2 regions of the Rhizobium sp. NPDC090275 genome follow, and region 2 is predicted to be linked to the other one. Evidence: riboswitches for the same ligand, from Rfam matches in the RefSeq annotation. Region 2 holds a riboswitch; the other holds the start of a gene.
What was found. A riboswitch is a leader RNA that binds a small molecule or an ion and turns the genes downstream of it on or off. The one in region 2 is predicted to bind thiamine pyrophosphate.

Region 1 (4,860 bases), on a different contig from region 2:
AGCGCCTCCCGCTTCGGCTCATCCGCCACCCCCGAGCCCATCGTGCCCGAAATCGTCAACAGCAGGCAGATCACGCCGAGGATCAGCGCCAGCCCATCCGCATCATTGGTGCGATAGCTGCCGAGGCTGGAATAGACCAGCCACGGCAGCGTCACGAAGCTATCCGAACCAAACAAGGCCACGGCGCCGAGATCGCCCAGCGACAGGGCCATGGCAAAGGACAACGCCGTCAGCACCGGCTTTCGCAGATCCGGCCACGAAATCAGCCGCAGCTTGGCGAGGCCGGAGATGCCGAGGCTGGCGCTCAGCCGCTGTGTGCGGCGCTGGTGGATTGCGTAGGCCGGCTCCAGCACCCTGACGACGAAAGGCATCGCCATCAGCGCATTGATGGCGACCACAAGCACCGGCGCCACGACATTGACGTCGCCGACATCACGCGCCGCCAGGAACCAACCCGTGGCGAGAACGATGGGCGGGAAGAGAAGCACGAGCGACGAGGCGGCACCCATTGCGCCAAAGAAGGACCGCGCGCCGTGCCGCGCTTTGCGCTCAAGCGAGAGCGTATGGCGGGCGCGCACGAGCGGCATCGACAGGGCGAACGACAGCAAGGCCGACGAAAGCGCCATCGCGCCGCTGGTGGCAAAGGCCCGCCAGAAGATCGCTTCGCCGACCAGCTTCACCAGATCGGCGCGCAGACCGGCAATCACGATGAAGAGCAGCGGCAGGCCGAGAAACAGTACCGCCAGCGTGAGAAGCGCGCGATCGGCGATCCACGCACCGAACAGCGTGCCATCGGGCCGTCGGATCGTGCGACCCGACGTAAGCCCCGCATCGCCTGACGTCGGCAGCAGCGAGAGAATACCGAGAACCACGGCCGTCAACGCGATCTGCAGCAGGGACAAGCCCACCGCGCGGCCGGGATCGAAATCGAAGCGCAGCGACTGGTAGATCGCCACCTCGATCGTGGTCGCCGCCGGTCCGCCGCCGAGCATCAGCACCAGCGTGAAGCTGGTGGCGCAGAGCATGAAGATCAGCCCCGCCACACCTGGTATGACCGAACGCAGCACCGGCCACTCGATGAAGCGGAAGACGGACACCGGCCGCATGCCGAGACCGCTCGCCACCAGCCAGTATTCGCCCGGCACTCGCTCCAACGCCGCCAGCATAAGCCGGCAGGCAAGCGGCAGATTGAAGAACACATGCGCGAGCAGAATGCCCGACAGCCCATAAATGCTGACGGGCTGGTCGATCCTCGCCCATGACAGCATCGTGTTGACGACACCCTGCCGGCCCCAGATGCCGATCAGACCGAGCGCACCGATCAGCACCGGCAGCCCCATCGGCACCGCCATGAGCCGGATGATCCAGATGCGGCCGATAAATCGTGGCTGCCGCGCCAGCGCCCGTGCGACCGGAATGGCCAGCACGACCGACAGCAACGTAGAAAGCGCCGCCTGCAGAAGCGTGAAGCGCAGAACGCGCAGGATGTATGGATCGGAAACGATCGATCCGACAGGCATGCCGTCGGTGGAGATCAGCAGGGATAGCGTCGCGACCGTCACGAAGACGATGATGGCGGCGAGGCTGAGCGCCCCGCCGGCCAGCGCATATCGTCTTTCGGACGGCGCAAGAAGCATCAGTTCATGCTCATCAATTCATGCTCATCAATTCATGCTCATGGCGGCCAGCCACTCGTCGATCCAGGCCTTGCGGTTCTTGGCGACCTCATCCGAGCTCATCAGGAAGGTCTTCGACGGGTTGACGAGCTTGCCGAAAGCATCCGGCAGCGGCTCCGAGGTCTTGGACACCGGCATCATCCAGTTGTTGGTCGGGATCGCGTCCTGGAAGCCAGGGGTGACCATGAACTTCAGGAAGTCCTGCGCCAGCGCCTTGTCCGGCGCGTTCTTCAACAGGCCGGCAACCTCGATCTGGATGTAGTGCCCCTCGGAGAATGCCGCCGCCTGGTAGCGATCCGTGTTTTCCGAAACCATGTGATAGGCGGGCGACGTCGTATAGGAGAGCACCATCGGCGCCTCGCCCTTGGTAAACAGGCCGTAAGCCTCCGACCAGCCGGGCGTCACCGTCAGCACGCGCTTCTTGAGCTTGGCCCAGGCTTCCGGCGCCTTGTCGCCATAGACCGACTTCACCCACAAGAGCAGGCCGAGGCCCGGCGTCGAGGTGCGGGGATCCTCGATGACGATCTTCTGCGCGGGATCGCCATCGACCAGCTCCTTCAGGCTCGCCGGCGGCGTCTTGATCGTCTGCGTGTCGTAGATCACGGCGAAATGGCCGTAGTCATAAGGCACGAAGACATCATCCTTGAAGCCGCCGGGGACCTGCAGCGCGCCGGTGTCGATGCCGCTGGCATCGAATAGGCCAGTGGCCTTGGCTTCGGTGATCAGGCTTGTGTCGAGGCCGAGGACGACATCGGCCTTGGTGCCGGCACCTTCGAGCTTCAGACGCGACAGCAGCGCCACGCCATCGGCGACGCTGACGAAATTGACCGTGCAGCCGCATGTCTTCTCGAACGCCGCTTTCACCTTCGGGCCGGGACCCCATTCGGAGGTGAAGCTCTCATAGGTATAGATGGTGAGCGCCTTGTCGGCCGCGAGCGTAGCCGTTGCCGAAAAGCTCGCCAACAGCATGGCAGCGCCGAGCGCATAGGTCTTGAAATGGGTCATGACACCTCTCCTCTAGGTTCATTGAAGGGGAAAAGGGCGGTGCCTGGTGTCACGCGTCTAATCCCTCCGCCGGTGTTAGCCGGATCAGGTTCCGCGGGTTGGCTTTTGCAAGCCTCTCAGCCAAGTATCTGGGAAGATACAAGGCACCCCGTTAGAGCGTCGCAAGGTGTATATCCGTAGCCGGCGTCTGGCAAGAGCGGACGTCGGCCAGGGTTCGTCAGCCGGGTTCGTGGGCTATTCGGCGGCCTCGGCGGCGGCTTTCGCGGGCGTCCCACCTGTGCGCGGCAATTGCACCGGCTTCAGCATCAGCGCCGCCACAAGCCCGATGAAGGCAATGAGGCACGAGGTCATGAACAGGGGCACGAAGGCGCTGGCATAGGCATCCGCCACCGCCTGGCGCGCCGCCTCCGGCAATGCCGCCATCATCTTAGGCGTCAGCTGCTCGATATTCTCGACGCCGGGGATCGATAGACCCGTGCGGCCGAGCTGCGAGCCGATGATGGCGCCGTAGATGGAGATCGCGATCGAGGCGCCGCCCATGCGCGACAGCGTTACCGATCCGGTCGCCGCCCCGACATCGCGGGCGGGCGCCGCATTCTGCACGCCGATGATCGGCACCTGTTGCGCAAGACCGATACCGATGCCGTGCATCGCCATGATCGCGCCGATGATCAGCACCGGCGTTCCGGCATGCACCTGCGACAGCAGGACGAAGGCGACGGCGCTGACGGAGAGGCTGGCGATCGCAAACGGCTTGTAGCGCCCTGTCGCCGAGATCATCCGCCCGGCCGATAGCGAGCCGCATACGATGCCGCCGGTGAGCAGAATGAAGAGCGCGCCGGCCGCCGATGGCGAAAGACCCGTCGTCGTCTGCAGGAACAGCGCGAAGTAGTTGACCATGCCGATACCGATCGCACCGCTCATCACCGACATGACCAGCAGCAGGCCGAATGTCGGGTTGCGGAACAGCGACAGCGGAACGATCGGCTCGGCGGCGCGCCGCTCCACCAGCACCCAGGCGATGGCGCAGACGATGCCGAGCGCGATGATGCCAAGATTGCCCGGCGCCACCAGCGAGCCGAAGAGCTGGCTGCCATCGGCGGCGAGCACGATGCAGCTGGTGGTCATCGCCAGCAGCAACGCGCCGGCGTAATCGATCTTCGGGCGGCGGTTCGGCTTGCGGTAGGGCAGCATGAAGGCCAGCCCGGCAATCACGATCGCGCCGATCGGCACGTTGACGAGGAAGATCGAGCGCCAGCCGAACATATCGCTCATCGCGCCACCGAGGACAGGGCCGATTGCCCCCGAAGCCATGAGGACGAGGCTGGAATAGCTCTGGTATTTCGCTCGCTCGCGCGGCTCGAACAGGTCCGCATTGACGGCGAAGATCGACACCATGATGCCGCCGCCGCCGAGGCCCTGCAGCACGCGCGCCGCGATCAGCGTATCCATCGACACGGCCAGACCGCACAGCGTCGAGCCCACGGTGAAGATGATGATTGCCGCCATCATCACGTACTTGCGCCCGAAGAGGTCGCCGAGCTTGCCGTAGAGCGGCATGACGGCGCTGACGGCCAGCAGATAGGCCGAGCCGATCCAGCCGAACCGCTCGATCTGCCCGAATTCACCGACGATGGTGGGCAGAGCGGTGGCAACGATCTGGTTGTCGAGCGTGGCCATGAAAAGGGCGGCCATCAGGAAGAGAAAGAGAATGAGCCGGCGACGAGGGTCGGTCACCAGCGGCTGCGCGGCGATCTGTGAATTCATGGGGGCGATCTTTCAGGTTTCGGCGCAATTTATGTGCTGTCAGCATATAAATGTCAACGTCATATAAATGACATCAGCATATTTTCCTCCCCGATCGCTTCTGTTATCCTCCGTCCCATGACAGATAGTTTGCAAATCGCCCCAGACACCACGCCGACCGAGGATGATATCGCCCATATCGGCCAAAGCATGAGCCGTATGCGCATGATCACGGGGCGACGACTGATTGCCCGCCTCGCCATCGAAAAGGTGGCTCCGGATCTGGAGCTTTCGCATCTGGATGTTCTCGAAGCCGTCAAGCTCGCCCGCAGGAATGGCGAGGTGACCGTGGGGACGATTGCCGAGGCCATGCGCATCGATCCGTCCCGCGCAAGCCGCATTGTCGCCGACATGGTCGGCCGCGGTGTTCTCG
Region 2 (4,860 bases):
ATCGTTACGAAGCGCCCGAAACCGGCAGCCGCCATGCCGGGGCGCGTCGCCTGGATGAGGTTCAACGCGCCCTTCATCGCCGTATCGAGCTGCGCGGTCATCTCCTCCCAGCTGAGTTCGCCGAGCTTCGGGCGCGCATCGCCGTTGAAGCTGAAATCGGCGAGCGCATTGTGCACCACCGTGGTCGGCAGTCCGAGCCTGCGCGTAACATCCGCCACCAGTTCGCTCACCGCCGCGCCGTCGCGGATATCGGCCTGAAAGGCATGCGTCCGCTCGCCGAGGCTCTTCGCCAGCGCCTCGGCCTGTTTCCGGCTATTGCGATAGTTGACTGCTACCTTCGCGCCTTCGCGGGCGAAAGCGCTTGTGATCGCCGCCCCGAGCCCGCGCGCAGCGCCGGTTACGATCACCGTCTGCTCACTGATCGGCAATGTCATTTCGTGTCTCCTTCCTCTGTCGTCCAAAGTTCGTGAAAGTGCTGGACCGGACCATTTCCCGAGCCGACGTCGAGCGTGTCGGCAGCAGCCACCGCGCCGGCGAGATAGATCTTTGCGACGGCCACCGCATCTGGCAGCGGCGCGCCCTTGGAGAGCTCGGCCGCCAGCCCGCTCGACAGCGTGCAGCCCGTGCCGTGGGTGTTTGCCGTGGGGATTCTGGCGGCCTCGAACCAGGCGAGGCCGTCTTCCGTTGCCAGCACATCGGGGCTCTGGTCGCCCTCGAGATGGCCGCCTTTGACAAGCACGGCAGCGGGCCCCAAAGCGCGCAGCGCTTCGGCCTGCTCGCCCATCTCCCGGCGACTCTCGGCCACATCGGTGCGCAGCAACGCGGCGGCCTCAGGCAGATTGGGCGTCAGCAGCGTTGCAAGCGGCAGCAGCCGTCGCAGCAAAACATCGACCGCGTCGGGATCGAGAAGCTTTGCCCCCCCCTTGGCCACCATGACGGGATCGAGCACGATCGGGATGTCGGGATGATGCTTGAGAACGTCGGCTACCGCATCGGCGATTTCGGCATTGGCGATCATGCCGATCTTCACGGCATCGACGCGGATGTCCGCAAACACGGCCTTGATCTGATCCGCCACGAAGCCTGGCGGAACGAGATGAACGCCAGATACGCCCTGCGTGTTCTGCGCGGTCAAGGCCGTGAGCGCTGCCATGCCATAGACACCGCGCGCGGCAAACGCCTTGAGGTCCGCCTGGATGCCCGCGCCGCCCGATGGATCGGATCCGGCGATGGAGAGAACGTTGCGGATCATCGCGATCTCCCTTGAATTGCCTCTGAAAGCTCGCGGGCGGCGGCGCGCGGGTCTGATGTGCCGCAAATCGCAGAGACGACGGCGATCCCGTCGGCGCCGGCGACAAAGACACCGCTGACATGCGCCAGCTTCAACCCGCCGATGGCAACAGATGGAACCGGGCAAGCGGCGACGAGACGTGCAAGGCCGTCGAAGCCGATCGGCTGCTTGTGGTCCGGCTTGGTCGGCGTCGCGAAGACCGGCCCGATACCGGCGTAGTCGACCAATGCGGGATCGACAGCTCTTGCAAGCGCCTCGGTCTCCACCGACAGGCCGAGGATCATGTCAGGTCCGATCCGCTCGCGCGCGGCGCGCACGACCATATCGTCCTGGCCAACATGCAGCCCATCCGCGCCGATCGCGATAGCTGCCTCGACATCATCGTTGACGACAAGCAAAGCGCCCGTCCCGGCAAGCGCTTCCTTCAAAGCACGGCCGGTCTCGATCATGCGCGCCGTGGAGGCATGCTTGTCGCGGAGCTGCACGACGGTGGCGCCACCGGCGACGGCGCGCCTTGCGGTTTCGACCATGCCGATGCCGGCGCAGAGCTCGGGATCGAGAACGAGGTAGAGCGAGAGATCGATCCTGCTCATAGCATCCGCACCCGCGATTTGGTGTCGATAGCAGCGCCGTCTATCGCCGCGAGGGCGTCTAGGAACCGCCAGGAAAATGACCCCGGTCCATCAGCGGCCCGCGCCGCCTCTTCGCCGGCGACGGCGAACATGGCGAGTGCCGATATCGTCGCTTCGAATGGCGCATCGGGCCTGATGGCGGCGAAGGCGCCGACGAGGCATGTCAGCGAGCAGCCGAGCGCCGTCACCTGCGGCATCAGCGATGAGCCGCCCTCGATGCGGCAGGCACGCGCGCCGTCGGTGACGAAATCGACCTCGCCGGTCACCGCGACAACGGCCTGGTGCGTGTTAGCGATATGGCTGGCTGCAGCTTCCGCCTGCTCCACGGGGTCACGGCTGTCGACCCCCTGCCCCCGGCTTTCGCCGCCGGCGAGCGCGATGATCTCCGACGCGTTGCCGCGAATGATGGTCGGGCGAAGCGCCAGCAGGTCCGCGACGGCTCGCCTGCGAAAGGCCGTCGCATAATGGGCGACGGGGTCGAGAACCCATGGCCTGGCGCTTTCGCCCGCCGATCTGGCGGCGACGCGCATGCCGTTCATCCAGCTCGACGACAGCGTGCCGATGTTAACAGTCAGCGCGCCGGAGATGGCCGCGAACTCGCCGGCCTCTTCCTCGGCATGCACCATGGCTGGCGACGCGCCGGCGGCGAGCAGCACGTTGGCGGCGATGTTCATCGCAACGAAATTGGTGATGCACTGAACGAGCGGCTTTTGCGCGCGCATGGCATCGAGCATCGAACCGGGAGATCTGTCGTCTTTCATCATGCCCCTTTCGGGCGGGGCAAGACGCGGGAACCCTGATAGCTATGCCGAAGGGTCCGAGCGACTCCCTCCGCCAGCATTATCTGGTTCAGGTTCAAAGGGTACTTCTCAGTCTGCCGTCGGCAAACGCCCCTGTCTCTCAATGGCTCTGTTCTGTCAGAGAAGCCGACCGCTGTCACGCGCAAAATGACAGCAGCCCGGAGCCAGCAATCCGCTGCCGATCAGGCGCCGTTCTCCTTGATCGCTTCCATCGCAACGAAGGTCGACGTGTTGGCGACGAAGGGAAGACTGGAGATCTTCTCGCCCAGAACGAGGCGATAATTGGCGATATCGGACGTGCGTATCTTCAGGAGATAATCGAATGCGCCCGCGATCATGTGGCACTCCTCGACCTCCTGCAGCTTGCGAACCGCGACGTTGAAAGCATTCAGCGCATTCTCTCTGGTGTCGGAGAGTTTCACCTCGGTAAACGCCACATGGTTGCGGCCGAGCTTGTTGACGTCGATGATGGCGCGGAAGCCGAGAATGTAGCCATCCTCGATCAGTCGCTTGAGCCTGACCTGGCAGGGCGTGTTGGACAGGCCCACGCGCTTGGCGAGGTCGGTCACCGACATCCGGCCATCGGCGACGAGCGCCTCAAGTATGCGTTGATCAAATTGGTCGATTTCCCTTATATTTCCCGCACCAGCCACAATAATTCCCTTCAATATGAATATTGAATAGCGAACTAAAGACCAGAACGCTCAAAATCAAGTGAAATTGACTTTTTGAAATCTGCTAGCTTTCCGACATCAGCGGATCAGGAGCCCAGCATGGCAATCACCACCGACGCGGCAACAGTCGAAGTCACAGTAGAGCAGGCCAACGGCTCTGCAAATCCCTTTGACGGATTTGCCCCTCCGATCCGAGAACAGAGCGATCTGCGCCGCGCCATCACGGCTGCCTACCGCACGCCGGAGACGATCTGCGTGCCACGCCTGGTTGAAGCAGCCGCCCTTCCCGATCACGTCAGGAAAGCCGCCGCCGACACCGCTCGCAAGCTGATCGAAGCGCTGCGCGCCAAGCACAAGGGAACCGGCGTCGAGGGGCTGGTGCACGAATATTCGCTCTCCAGCCAGGAAGGCATCGCGCTGATGTGCCTCGCAGAGGCGCTGCTGCGCATTCCAGACACGGCAACGCGCGACGCGCTTATCCGCGACAAGATTTCCGAAGGCGACTGGAAGGCGCATCTCGGCGGCGGTCGCTCGCTCTTCGTCAACGCCGCGACCTGGGGTCTCGTCGTGACGGGTAAGCTGACATCGACGGTTGCCGACCGCAGCCTTTCGGCCGCTTTGACCCGACTGATCGCCCGCTGCGGTGAACCGGTAATCCGCCGGGGTGTCGACATGGCGATGCGGATGATGGGCGAGCAGTTCGTCACCGGCGAGACCATCGACGAGGCGCTGCAGCGCGCCAAGCCGCTTGAGCAGCGCGGCTTCCGCTATTCCTACGACATGCTGGGCGAAGCCGCGACGACGGGCGCCGACGCGAAGCGCTACTACAAGGATTACGAGACAGCGATCCACGCGATCGGCAAGGCGTCTGATCGGCGTGGCATCTACGAAGGCCCGGGCATCTCGATCAAGCTTTCGGCGCTGCATCCGCGCTACGCACGCGCGCAGAGCGCCCGCGTCATGGACGAATTGCTGCCGAAGGTGAAGGCGCTGGCGCTGATCGCCAAGTCCTACGACATCGGCCTCAACATCGACGCCGAAGAGGCCGACCGCCTCGAACTGTCGCTCGACCTTCTGGAAGCGCTCTGCCTCGACCCCGATCTGGAAGGCTGGAACGGCATGGGCTTCGTCGTCCAGGCCTATGGCAAGCGCTGCCCCTTCGTGCTCGATTTCATCATCGACCTCGCGCGCCGCGCCGGCCGCCGCATCATGGTGCGCCTCGTCAAGGGCGCTTACTGGGACGCGGAGATCAAACGCGCGCAGGTCGACGGCCTCGCGGACTTCCCCGTCTTCACCCGCAAGATCTACACCGACGTGTCCTATATCGCCTGCGCCAGGAAGCTGCTGGCGGCGACGGATGCCGTCTTCCCGCAGTTCGCGACTCACAACGCCCAGACGCTGGCGACCATCTACCAGATGGCGGGTTCGGATTATTATGTCGGCAAATACGAGTTCCAGTGCCT

Region 1: linked by a shared signal. The riboswitch ahead of thiB (thiamine ABC transporter substrate binding subunit) and the one ahead of thiM (hydroxyethylthiazole kinase) in region 2 are both predicted to bind thiamine pyrophosphate.

Annotation. Positions count from the first base shown of each region.
Region 1 covers NZ_JBIVYL010000010.1:53,348-58,207, forward strand. Annotated here, with positions in the region: gene thiP (thiamine/thiamine pyrophosphate ABC transporter permease ThiP) at 1-1,637, opposite strand, end outside; gene thiB (thiamine ABC transporter substrate binding subunit) at 1,665-2,645, opposite strand; TPP riboswitch at 2,726-2,842, opposite strand; gene ACIQUB_RS23370 (MDR family MFS transporter) at 2,916-4,448, opposite strand; gene ACIQUB_RS23375 (MarR family winged helix-turn-helix transcriptional regulator) at 4,566-4,860, shown strand, end outside.
Region 2 covers NZ_JBIVYL010000004.1:102,905-107,764, forward strand. Annotated here, with positions in the region: gene ACIQUB_RS11855 (3-oxoacyl-ACP reductase) at 1-434, opposite strand, end outside; gene thiD (bifunctional hydroxymethylpyrimidine kinase/phosphomethylpyrimidine kinase) at 431-1,252, opposite strand; gene thiE (thiamine phosphate synthase) at 1,249-1,884, opposite strand; gene thiM (hydroxyethylthiazole kinase) at 1,881-2,684, opposite strand; TPP riboswitch at 2,733-2,828, opposite strand; gene ACIQUB_RS11875 (Lrp/AsnC ligand binding domain-containing protein) at 2,906-3,376, opposite strand; gene putA (trifunctional transcriptional regulator/proline dehydrogenase/L-glutamate gamma-semialdehyde dehydrogenase) at 3,497-4,860, shown strand, end outside.